Regions from separate parts of the Streptomyces sp. NPDC059866 genome, predicted to be linked through region 1. Evidence: riboswitches for the same ligand, from Rfam matches in the RefSeq annotation. Region 1 holds a riboswitch; the other holds the start of a gene.
The links. Region 1 has a riboswitch for cyclic di-AMP ahead of ACFV7R_RS23475 (transglycosylase SLT domain-containing protein). Riboswitches for the same ligand answer to the same signal wherever they lie in the genome.

Region 1 (5,386 bases):
CCGGCGGCCGCCGCGAGCCCGACCCGGTCCAGCGCCGCGGCGACACGGGCCCGCCGGGTGCGGGGATCGGCGGCGGGGTCTGCGGAGTCGTAGCGCAGGAGGTTGTCGCGGCCGGAGAGGAAGCCGTACAGGGCCGGGCCCTCGATGAGGGCGCCCACGTGCGGGAGCACGGCGCGCGTGGCCCGGGGCATGGGCCGCCCCAGCACGTGCGCCGTGCCCGACGTGGGCTCGATCAGACCCATCAGCATGCGGATGGTGGTGGTCTTGCCGGAGCCGTTGGGGCCGAGGAAGCCGAAGACGCTGCCCGCCGGGACGGTCAGATCGAGCCCGTCGACGGCGAGCTGTCCGCCGCGGTAGCGCTTGGTCAGGGCGCGGGTGTGGATGACGCCGTCACCCGCGCCCTGCTCTGCCGTGGCGGACGGTTCGTCCATGGGCTCCCCCGATTCGTCGTGCGCGTACGGTACTTACCGCCCCTTCCGTACGGTACTCACTGCCCGGAGTCGGCCGCCTTCACCAGGGCGTCCTTGGTGACCGCGCCGACGTAGACCTTGCCGTCGTCCGTGATCAGGGCGTTGACCAGACGGGTCTTGAAGACCGTGCCGGAGCCGAACTTGCCCTTCACCTCGTCGCCGAGCGAGCCCAGGAAGCTGCCCATGTCGCCGCCGGCGGCGTCGGAGGGCATGCCGCCCTCTGCGCCGGTGTCGAGGACGGCGACGGAGTTCCAGCCCTCGCCGATGACGTTCAGTCCGTCGAGGCCCTTGCCGAGGTCCTCCGCGGACTTCCGCTCGTGCTCCGGCGCCGCCTCCAGGCTGTCGCCCTCGGTCACCTTCGCACCCTTGGGCGGGGTGAAGTCGAAGGTCGACGCGGCCGGCTTGGCGAAGCTGACCTGGGTGAAGCCCGCGTCCACCACGGCGGCACCGCCGCTCGCCGGGGTCAGCGTGAACTTCAGCGGCAGGCCGGTCTCCGCATCCACCGCCACACTGATCGCGCCCACCGTGGAACCGGACTGCTTCGGCTCGATGAGCAGCTTGTACGCGTCGCGGCCGGCCACCTGCGCGGTGCCGTCGACGGTCACGGACGTCGTGTCGTCCACCGCCTTCAGGGCCTCCTCGGTGAGGTCCTTGGGCGTGGCCGGCACCTCCTCGGACGCCTTGCCGTCCGCGGCCTCGGTGGCAGTGCCGTGGTAGACCTCGTTGGACGCGCTGTCGTAGCCCCACACGTCCTTGCCGTTGTGGATCAGGCTGTATTCGGCGGCGTTCTCCAGCAGCGACAGCTTCTGCCGGTCCGGGCCGTCGGCGGCGACGCGCAGCGTGTGCGTGCCGGATGCCAGCTCGGTCAGCTTGGCCGACGGGTCGGCCGCGGAGCCCTCGCCCTCCGAGGGGGTCGCGCCGGACGTCAGCCCGCTCTCCAGGCCGCCCAGGTCGGGCAGTCCCAGATCGGTGCTGATCTTCACCGTGCCGGACAGCTGCTGCACGTCCGACTCGGCGATCTTCTCGATGAGTTGCTGTGCGGTGATCTCCGGCAGGTCGGGGCTGCCGGAGTCGGCGATCGCGGGGACGAGCCCGATGGTCCCCGCAGCCACCCCCAGGACCGCCGCCGGGACGACGTACCGCGCGGCCTTGCGCCGCCGCGCCGCGCGCAGTTCTTCGGCCTGCGCCGCGGTCGTGCTGTCGTCGGATTCGTACGGTGCCATGTGTGCCTTACCTCCGTCGTAGGCGGCGGCTGTCCGTCACTTCGCGTCCTCGCACTCGTCCACCCTGAGCCGCCATTCTCACCCGAATCGGTGAGGAGTGGTGTGTTCCGTGGTCTCCATCTGACCAAACCGGATGCGAAGAAGCGTCAGACCGCGGGCTCAACTCCGCGTACTGCTGCGGTATGACACAAGCAGGCGGCGCCTCCGCCGACCCGTAGGGGTCGTAGGGAGGCGCCGCCTCGATGCCGGGTCCCGGGGATGTCCCCCGGGGGGGGGGGCGTGTCCTAACCCGCGCGGTGCACCACCGCGTCGCACAGTTCGATGAGCGCCGCCTTGGCCTCGCACTCCCGCAGCGGTGCAAGCGCCGACCGCGCCTCCTCCGCGTACCGCACGGTGTCCCGTCGCGCCTGCTCCAGCGCGGGGTGCGCGCGCAGCGCGGCCAGCGCCTGCGCATGCCGGGCGTCGTCCGTCAGGTCGGAGTCCAGCAGCTCGCACAGGGCGATGTCCTCGGCCGTCCCCAGTCGGGCCGCGCGCTCGCGCAGCCGCAGCACGGGCAGGGTCGCGATGCCCTCCCGCAGATCCGTCCCCGGCGTCTTCCCGGACTCGTGGGAGTCGGACGCGATGTCCAGCACGTCGTCGGCGAGCTGGAAGGCGACGCCCAGCCGTTCGCCGTACTGCGTCAGGACGTTCACGAGCGACTCGTCGGCGCCCGACATCATCGCGCCGAAGCGGCACGAGACCGCCACCAGCGACCCCGTCTTGCCGGCCAGTACGTCCAGGTAGTGCTCGACCGGGTCGCGCCCGTCCGACGGCCCGGCCGTCTCCAGGATCTGACCGGTGACGAGCCGTTCGAACGCCTCCGCCTGTACCCGCACCGCCTCCGGCCCGAGGTCTGCCAGGATGTGCGAGGCACGGGCGAAGAGGAAGTCGCCGGTGAGGACCGCGACCGAGTTGCCCCAGCGGGCGTTCGCGCTCGGTACCCCGCGCCGTACCTCCGCCTCGTCCATCACGTCGTCGTGGTACAGCGTCGCGAGGTGGGTCAGCTCCACGACCACGGCCGAGGGCACGACCCCGGGCGCGTACGGGTCACCGAACTGCGCGGCGAGCATCACCAGCAGCGGGCGGAACCGCTTGCCTCCGGCCCGCACCAGGTGCTGCGCGGCCTCCGTGATGAACGGGACCTCGCTCTTGGTTGCTTCGAGCAACCCTTCCTCGACAGCCGCCAATCCGGCCTGGACATCGGCTTCCAGAGCCTGGTCCCGCACGCTCAGCCCGAACGGCCCGACGACGGTCACGAGGGGTCTCCTGTCTGCTGGTGTCTACCGGCGGTTACGCGGTTTGTCGATACGTCGCTGCTTCACTCAAGTCAGCGTATCCGGTCACGTTTCGATCACCGAGGGCGCCCGGGGTTACAGGCCGGGCTGTATCGGATCACGAGCGGTATGTTTTCGATCAGTTGATACGAGCAGTTATTTACCGACTTAATACGAATGAGTGAGCTTTGTCCCGTATTGTCCCAGCTGCTCCGCCTCACCTCCGACCATTCGGGTGACCTCGACGCACATCCGTACACTCCTGCACCCCTCCCCGTGAGGTGACTCTGACCTCCAATGGGGTGATTTGCACAGAAGGCGGAGAGACTCCCTTCCGCCGCACTTGGGAGAAGCGCACCCCATGCACAGCTGATTGATGGGCACTTGAGCCTATTGCCCGATTTGACACTCTTGCGCCCCGCGCGTGACGTGACTCACCTTCACCTGCCGACAGGTTTCAACAGTCGGCGACCATCCGGCTTTTCCCGCTTGCAAGTTGAGCCTTGGCACACGCAAAGGCTCAAGCTGACAAAACACCCCAGACAAAGATCAAACAGCATGTTGCATGAACCAGCCACTTGTTTCCGACATGTGCTCTCGCATACGTTCCGGGCCAGTCGGGCGGACGCCGAATCCTGCCGCCGCCCGGTACCACCGATGACGAGACCACTCACGCACGGCAGGAGCGGGGGACCCAGGTAAGTCGCCGGGCCGGACGTCGTACGACGCACCGGAACGGCTTGGGGTGAAGTTGCGCTCGCAAGGGCGCGGCCGGGCACCTCCCAGCCCGAACCCGACAGCTCACCTCGCAGGCGAAGGAGAGGAACAGCCCCATGCCTGCAAACGGTCAGCTCCGCACCCGCACCCCCCGCATAGCCCGCATGGCCCGCAAGCTCACGGTCGCCGGCACCGGCGCGGCCGTGCTCGCCCTGCCGCTCATCGGTGCGAGCACCGCATCGGCCGCCACCCCCACCGCGGTGACCGCGAAGACCGCCACCACGGCGTACTCCGACAACCTCGACGGCTGGATCCGCGAGTCGCTCGCCATCATGGCGAAGCACGGAATCCCGGGCTCCTACAACGGCATCTACCGCAACGTCATGCGCGAGTCGTCCGGCAACCCGGCCGCCATCAACAACTGGGACTCCAACGCGGCCAAGGGCACCCCGTCCAAGGGCCTGCTCCAGGTCATCGACCCGACCTTCGCCGCGTACCACGTGCCCGGCACGGCCTACGACCCGTTCGACCCGGTCGCCAACATCACCGCCGCCTGCAACTACGCAGCCGACCGCTACGGCTCGATCGACAACGTCTTCGGCGCCTACTGAGCCCTTCGCGCCTACTGAACCTTCGTACCCACCGAGGGCCTGCGCCCGCCGAGCCGCTGCGGGCGCCGGTCCTCGGTGAGGAGCCGTTCGAGGACGACGGCGACGCCGTCGTCCTCGTTCGAGAGAGTGATCTCGTCGGACACCGCCTTCAGTTCGGGGTGCGCGTTGGCCATGGCGACGCCGTGGGCGGCCCAGTCGAACATCGGGATGTCGTTGGGCATGTCCCCGAAGGCGATGGTGTCCTCGGGGCGCAGCCCCAGATGCCGGGCCGCCAGCGCCAGCCCCGTCGCCTTGGTGATGCCGGACGGCTGAAGCTCGACCGTCCCGGGCCCCGACATGGTGACCGTCGCGAGCGAACCCACCACCGAGCGGGCCACCGACGCCAACTCGTCGTCGGAGAGGGTGGGATGGCGCAGCAGCACCTTGCTGATGGGCTCGCACCACAGGTCGTCACGCCGGCCGACCCGCACCGCCGGCAACGTCGGGTGCGGCATCCGATACCCCGGTTCGATGAGCGTCAGGCCGTCGACGCCGTCCTGGTCGACGGCCGCGTACACCGTGCCCACCTCCGCCTCGATCTTGCCGAGCGCGGTCTCGGCCAGTTCCCGGTCCAGGGTGACCGACCACAGCAGACGGTCCACGCCGGCGTCGTACAACTGCGCGCCCTGCCCGCACACCGCGAGCCCCCCGCCGCCCAGGAACTTCAGCAGCGGCCGCACCCTGGGCGCCGGCCGTCCCGTCACCACCAGATGCCGGGCACCGGCCGCCGAGACCCGCGCGAGCGCGGTGAGCGACCGGTCGGAGACCGTGTCGTCGCCGCGCAGCAGCGTTCCGTCCAGGTCGGTGGCGATGAGGGCGTACGCGGTGCGCTCGGCATATGCGATGGGTGCGGCCATGATCAGAGAATACGGACACCGCGCCCACGCCGTTCACCCCCAACTCCCTTCCACCTCTCCACATTTCAGCGGTCCGGCTCCTCGGTGCCGGCCGCGGCCGGGCGAAGGCGCGGCGCGGACAGTGGGTCACGGACGGCAGGACACGGACAGCGGGAC
Region 2 (5,386 bases), on a different contig from region 1:
CATGGGTAGGGTCCCTGATCGAGAGGCTGCTTCAAATCTGAAGCAGCTTGTACGGAATCGGAGGCCCGCATGCCCGACTTCCCCGCCGCCACGCCGCGCGCCCGCGTCCGGGTACCGCTGCGCTTCCACGACGGCTACAGCGTCGACGCCGAGCTGGTCACCTTCCACGGTCTGACCGACGGCCAGGAACACGTGGCCGTCGTCCTCGGCGACCCCGGGCCCGTGCCCCTGGTCCGGCTGCACTCCGAGTGCCTGACCGGCGACGTCTTCGGCTCCGCCCGCTGCGACTGCGGCCCCCAGCTGCGCGAGGCGGTCGAGCGCATCGCGGCCCGCGGCGGCGTCCTGCTCTACCTCCGCCAGGAGGGCCGGGGCATCGGCCTCTACAACAAGCTCGACGCATACGCCCTCCAGGACCAGGGCCTGGACACCTACGAGGCGAACACCGCCCTCGGCCTCCCGGAGGACGCCCGCGACTACACCTCGGCGGCCCAGATGCTCCAGGCCCTGTCCGTCACGGACCTGGACCTGCTGTCCAACAACCCCGACAAGGCCGACCAGCTGCGCACGCTGGGCCTCACGGTCCGCGACCGCATCCCGACGGGCGTCTTCACCACCGCCCACAACGTCCGCTACCTGCGCGCCAAGGTCCTGCAGACGCAGCACACCCTCCCGCTCGGTCAGCTGACCGAGCTGAACGCGGGCTGAGCGGCCTGTCGCCGGGCGGATACAAACCCTGGCGCGACCGGCCCCGCGGATGGCGTACACTGGAGTCACAACGACGCGGGGTGGAGCAGCTCGGTAGCTCGCTGGGCTCATAACCCAGAGGTCGCAGGTTCAAATCCTGTCCCCGCTACTGAAGGCCTGAGGCCGGAATCCAGTTCATGGATTCCGGCCTCAGGCGTTACCGGACATGACCGAGGGTTACCGGCATGTCATCCGGTCGGCCCATCCGGCTCGCCCCCCGCCCCCGCTCCGGAAAACCTGGACGGACGAGGCGGTGTGTGGACGTACGTGGCGGGAGACGAGGGTGCGGCCTGCGGAGGCTGAAGGAGAGAGGCCGTACACCCGACGGGGCGGGCGGTTGCCTGAAGAGACGGTCCCCGGCCACGGGCTCGGCGGCGAAGCCGCGCACCTGCACGGCCGGAGCGAGACGCGACGGATCTCCTGCGCCCGCACCTTCGTCCGGGCGCTCCCCGCACTGCTGCTCGTCATCGGCGGCGTCTACGACTACCTCACGCCCCGCCCCTACACCGCGGCCCCCCTGTTCACCGCCGCACCCCTGGTCGCCGCGCCGCTGCTGTCCCGGCGGGTCACGATCCTCACCGGCATCGCGTCCGTCGCCGTCGTGCTCGGGCTGCACATCCGGTACGGCACGGTGTCGCGCGTCGACGCGCTCACCGAGCTCGTCACCGTGGCGACGGTCGCCGTGCTGGCCGTGCTCATCAATGTGCTGGTACGCCGCAGCCACGCCCGGCTCGACTCGGCGTGGAAGATCGCCGAGGCGGCCCAACGCGCGGTGCTGCCCGAACCCCTCGGGCGGATCGGCGGCTTCGACATCGCGGCACGCTACGAGGCGGCCCAGGCGGACGCCTTCATCGGCGGCGACCTGTACGCGGTGCAGGACAGCCCGCACGGTGTACGGCTCGTCGTGGGCGACGTACGGGGCAAGGGGATGGGCGCGGTGGGGACCGTCGCCGTGGTCATCGGGGCGTTCCGGGAGGCCGCCGAGCAGGAGGCGACGCTTCAGGGGGTCGCCGAGCGGCTGGAGCGGGCGCTGACGCGCGAGGCCGCGCGGCGCGACGGCGTCGAGGCCACCGAGGGGTTCGCCACCGCCGTACTCGCCGAGCTGCCGCCCGGTGACGGGGTCGTACGGATCCTCAACCGCGGTCATCCGCCGCCGCTGCTGCTGTGTGCCGACGGCACCGTACGTCCGCTGCCCGCCCGCGAACCCGCGCTGCCGCTCGGCATGGGCGATCTGGGCGCCTGGCCGGCCCGTGTGGAGGAGTCCCGTTTTCCGGACGGGGCGATGCTGTTGCTGCACACCGACGGCCTGTCCGAGGCCCGCGACGCGCACGGCAGGTTCTACGACCCCGCGGCGCGGCTGGCGGGCCGCACCTTCCGCGGACCGGGCGAACTGCTCAGCACCCTGGCCGAAGAAGTGCGCCGGCACTCCGGGGGCGGGATGACCGACGACATGGCTCTGCTCGCCGTACGACGACCGTCACCAGACGTGACCGGACGAACGCCCTCCGCATAACAACTGACACACAGTCAGAAACTGTGACACCCCTGAGTCGCGGTCAACTCGCCCGATTTTCGCCATTCATGACCCTGTACGTCCGGCCGGAAATCGTTAAAGATCAAGTGGAACCGCTTGGAATTCATGCCCCGCTTCTATTAACGTCCGATAACGCAGCGCGGTCGTCCCAGCCGTCACAAGAGTCGGCTCCGTGCGCACGCGCCGAATCCTGCAAGGGAACCGGGGAACCACCAACTTGGGGTGAATCGCGGGTAGGTCGCCGTGGCAACACGGCTGATTTACGCGCGTAGGAGACCTTCCTGCTCCGAACCCGTCAGCTAACCCGGTAGGCGAGAAGGAAGGAAAGGAGTACGCCTACGTGGCGTCCAACCGGCCTGCCCCAGAAGCCCCCTTCGTGCCGGCCCAGCGCTCCGGCGACACCGTCGTCTACGGCGGGCAGCGCACCGACGAGGGTCCCTGGGAGGAGTGGAACCCCACCGCGGAGTCCCTCCGCCCCGTACGCGGCCGGCATCGCGTCTCCAAGCAGCGCGGCGGTGGACTCGCCCGCAGCTCCACGGTTCTCGGCGTCGGCGTCATAGCCGCGGTCGGCGCGGGCGGCATGGCCAGCGCGCAGACCGGCAAGCCGCCGGTGTCGATCTCGATGCCCGACCTGCCGTCCGTGGGCGGGCTCATCTCCGACGACTCCGACGACTCCGACACCTCCGGCGAGACCGCCACCGCTCCGCTCAGCAGCCTCGGCATGACCACCGCGGACACCGCCCAGGGCACCACCGACGCCGGTGAGGCGCTGCGCACCCGCATCATCGCCCAGGCCGAGCAGCAGCAGGACCAGGTCGACACCAAGGCCGCCACCGCTGCCAAGGTCGCCGCCGAGAAGGCCGCCGCCGAAGCCGCCGCCAAGGCCGAGCAGGAGGCCGAGGCCAAGGCCGCCGCCGAGAAGGCGAAGGCCGAGGAGGAGGCCCGCCAGAAGGCCGAGGCCGAGCGCCTCGCCCAGCTGGCCAAGCAGTACGCGCTGCCCACCTCCTCGTACACCATCACCTCGAGCTTCGGTCAGGCCGGTGCCCTGTGGTCCTCCGGCTACCACACCGGCCTCGACTTCGCCGCGCCGACGGGCACGCCGCTCAAGGCCGTGCACAGCGGCACGATCACCGAGGCCGGCTGGAACGGGTCGTACGGCTACAAGACCGTCCTCACCCTCGATGACGGCACCGAGGTCTGGTACGCCCACCAGTCCTCCATCAACGTCAGCGTCGGCCAGAAGGTCACCACGGGCGAGGTCATCGGGCGCGTGGGCGCCACGGGCAACGTCACCGGGGCTCACCTGCACCTGGAGGTGCACCCCGACGGCGCGGGCAGCGGCATCGACCCGCTGGCCTGGCTGCAGAGCAAGGGCCTCAACCCCTGACATCCGCTCCTTTCGAACCCCGGCGGTCCTGACGGCACCCCCCCGACGTCAGGGCTGCCGGTTCGCGGTGTGTGCGGAACGGCTGTTGCCGGGACCTCACGGCGCCGATCGCCCGGCGCGCCCCTACGACTGGTACGGGTTGTACGCGGGATGCCGTTGGTACGGGGGATACGGCTGGTATGCGGGATACGGCGCCGCCATCGGCCAGGGCGGCACAGCCACCGGTACCGGCGGAGCCGTCACCCGCGCCGCATACTCCAGCGCCGGCCGCGCCACCTCCCGTCGGCTCCACAGCTCCCGCAGCAGTTCGCCTTCCCGTAGGACGAAGTCCGCGCCGGCCCGGCCCCGGCGCCCGCGATGCCGTAGGAACGCCAGCGAGGTCGCGTACGCCTCGTACTGCGCCACCGCCCGCGCGGCCGGCTTCCCCAGGTGGTGCCCGGCGTACTCCCTGGCCAGCCGGCGCGCCCGCATCGAGCCCAGCGCGAACGGTATGGCCGGTGTCAGCCAGCCGGCGGCGACATAGGCCGGGAGTTCCTCGCGCACGGTCCGCAGCTCCCGCTGCCGGGTCCAGATCACCAGCCAGGTCAGCAGCCCGAACGCGGGCACCATGAACCCGCCGTACACCGCGAAGAACCCGAAGTTGCCGAAGGTCGCCGAGCCGTTCCAGAGCGCGTGCATGCCCATCGCGAGCAGCAGCCCGGACAGCGGCATCAGTACGCGCCGCAGATGCTGGCGCTGCCCGGAGAGCGCCGCGATGCCGAAGCCGATGCCCGTGAGGACGGTGAAGAGGGGGTGCGCGAACGGGGACATGATGACGCGGACGAAGAAGGTCGCCGCCGTGACGGAGGCGATGCCGCTGCCGCCGGTGAGCTGGTCGGTGCCGAAGGCGGTGCCGAGATAGAGGATGTTCTCGGTGAACGCGAACCCGGTCGCGGTGACCCCGGCGATGACGACACCGTCGACGATCCCGGTGAAGTCCCGGCGGCGGAAGAGGAAGAGCAGGAGTATGGCAGCCGCCTTCGCGGACTCCTCGACGATCGGCGCTATGACGGTGGCGCCCAGGGTGTCCGCGCTCGCCGGATCGGCGGTCGCCGTCGCTATCCATCTCGTCGCGAAGCTGTTGGCGACGATCGCTATCAGCGCCGCCGCGCAGGCGCCCCAGGCGAAGGAGAAGACGAGGTTGCGCCAGGGGCCGGGCTCGACGCGGTCGAGCCAGCGGAAGGCGGCTATGAGGAGCGGTACCGGGAGGACCGCGAGGCCGAGACCGACCAGGAATCCCTCGGTTCCGGTCTGCTCGCGGACGAGGGCGAGGATGACGAGGCCGGAGATCGCGAGCAGGGTGATCAGTGCGCCGTAACGCACCCATGTGCGCTGCCACCAGTGCGGATGCCGCCGCAGTGCGCCGCCGGTGGGAACGCTGGGGTGCGTCGGGTACGGGGGACTGGTGGCCACGGCATTGACCCTAACGAGGCAGGGGCGCCGCCCGCGAGGGCGCGAGGGCTCAGGCGCCGGTGGAGGACTGGTCGTGGTCCTGCTGGTGATGCTCTTCGTGCTGTGCGTGCTCTGCGGGGTGCTGCTCGTGCTGTACGCGGCGGAAGAGCAGGTCGTTCACGACATGACCCTTGTCCAGGCCCTGGCCCTCGAAACGGGTGAGCGGGCGGAAGCCGGGGCGTGGCGCGAAACCGCCGTCGGGCTGGGTGTTCTCGAAAGCGGGGTGCGCC

Region 2: it holds a riboswitch for cyclic di-AMP, as region 1 does, so the genes downstream of both, ACFV7R_RS18185 (M23 family metallopeptidase) here and ACFV7R_RS23475 (transglycosylase SLT domain-containing protein) in region 1, are expected to answer to the same signal.

The regions. Positions count from the first base shown of each region.
Region 1 covers NZ_JBHWJT010000015.1:75,351-80,736, reverse strand. The annotation lists gene ACFV7R_RS23490 (ABC transporter ATP-binding protein) at 1-431, opposite strand, end outside; gene ACFV7R_RS23485 (outer membrane lipoprotein carrier protein LolA) at 488-1,693, opposite strand; gene ACFV7R_RS23480 (polyprenyl synthetase family protein) at 1,978-2,988, opposite strand; cyclic di-AMP (ydaO/yuaA leader) riboswitch at 3,664-3,834, shown strand; gene ACFV7R_RS23475 (transglycosylase SLT domain-containing protein) at 3,840-4,334, shown strand; gene ACFV7R_RS23470 (HAD family hydrolase) at 4,346-5,230, opposite strand.
Region 2 covers NZ_JBHWJT010000010.1:262,193-267,578, forward strand. The annotation lists gene ribA (GTP cyclohydrolase II) at 70-705, shown strand; tRNA gene ACFV7R_RS18175 (tRNA-Met) at 780-853, shown strand; gene ACFV7R_RS18180 (PP2C family protein-serine/threonine phosphatase) at 1,028-2,257, shown strand; cyclic di-AMP (ydaO/yuaA leader) riboswitch at 2,450-2,607, shown strand; gene ACFV7R_RS18185 (M23 family metallopeptidase) at 2,619-3,665, shown strand; gene ACFV7R_RS18190 (PrsW family intramembrane metalloprotease) at 3,789-5,117, opposite strand; gene trmB (tRNA (guanosine(46)-N7)-methyltransferase TrmB) at 5,167-5,386, opposite strand, start outside.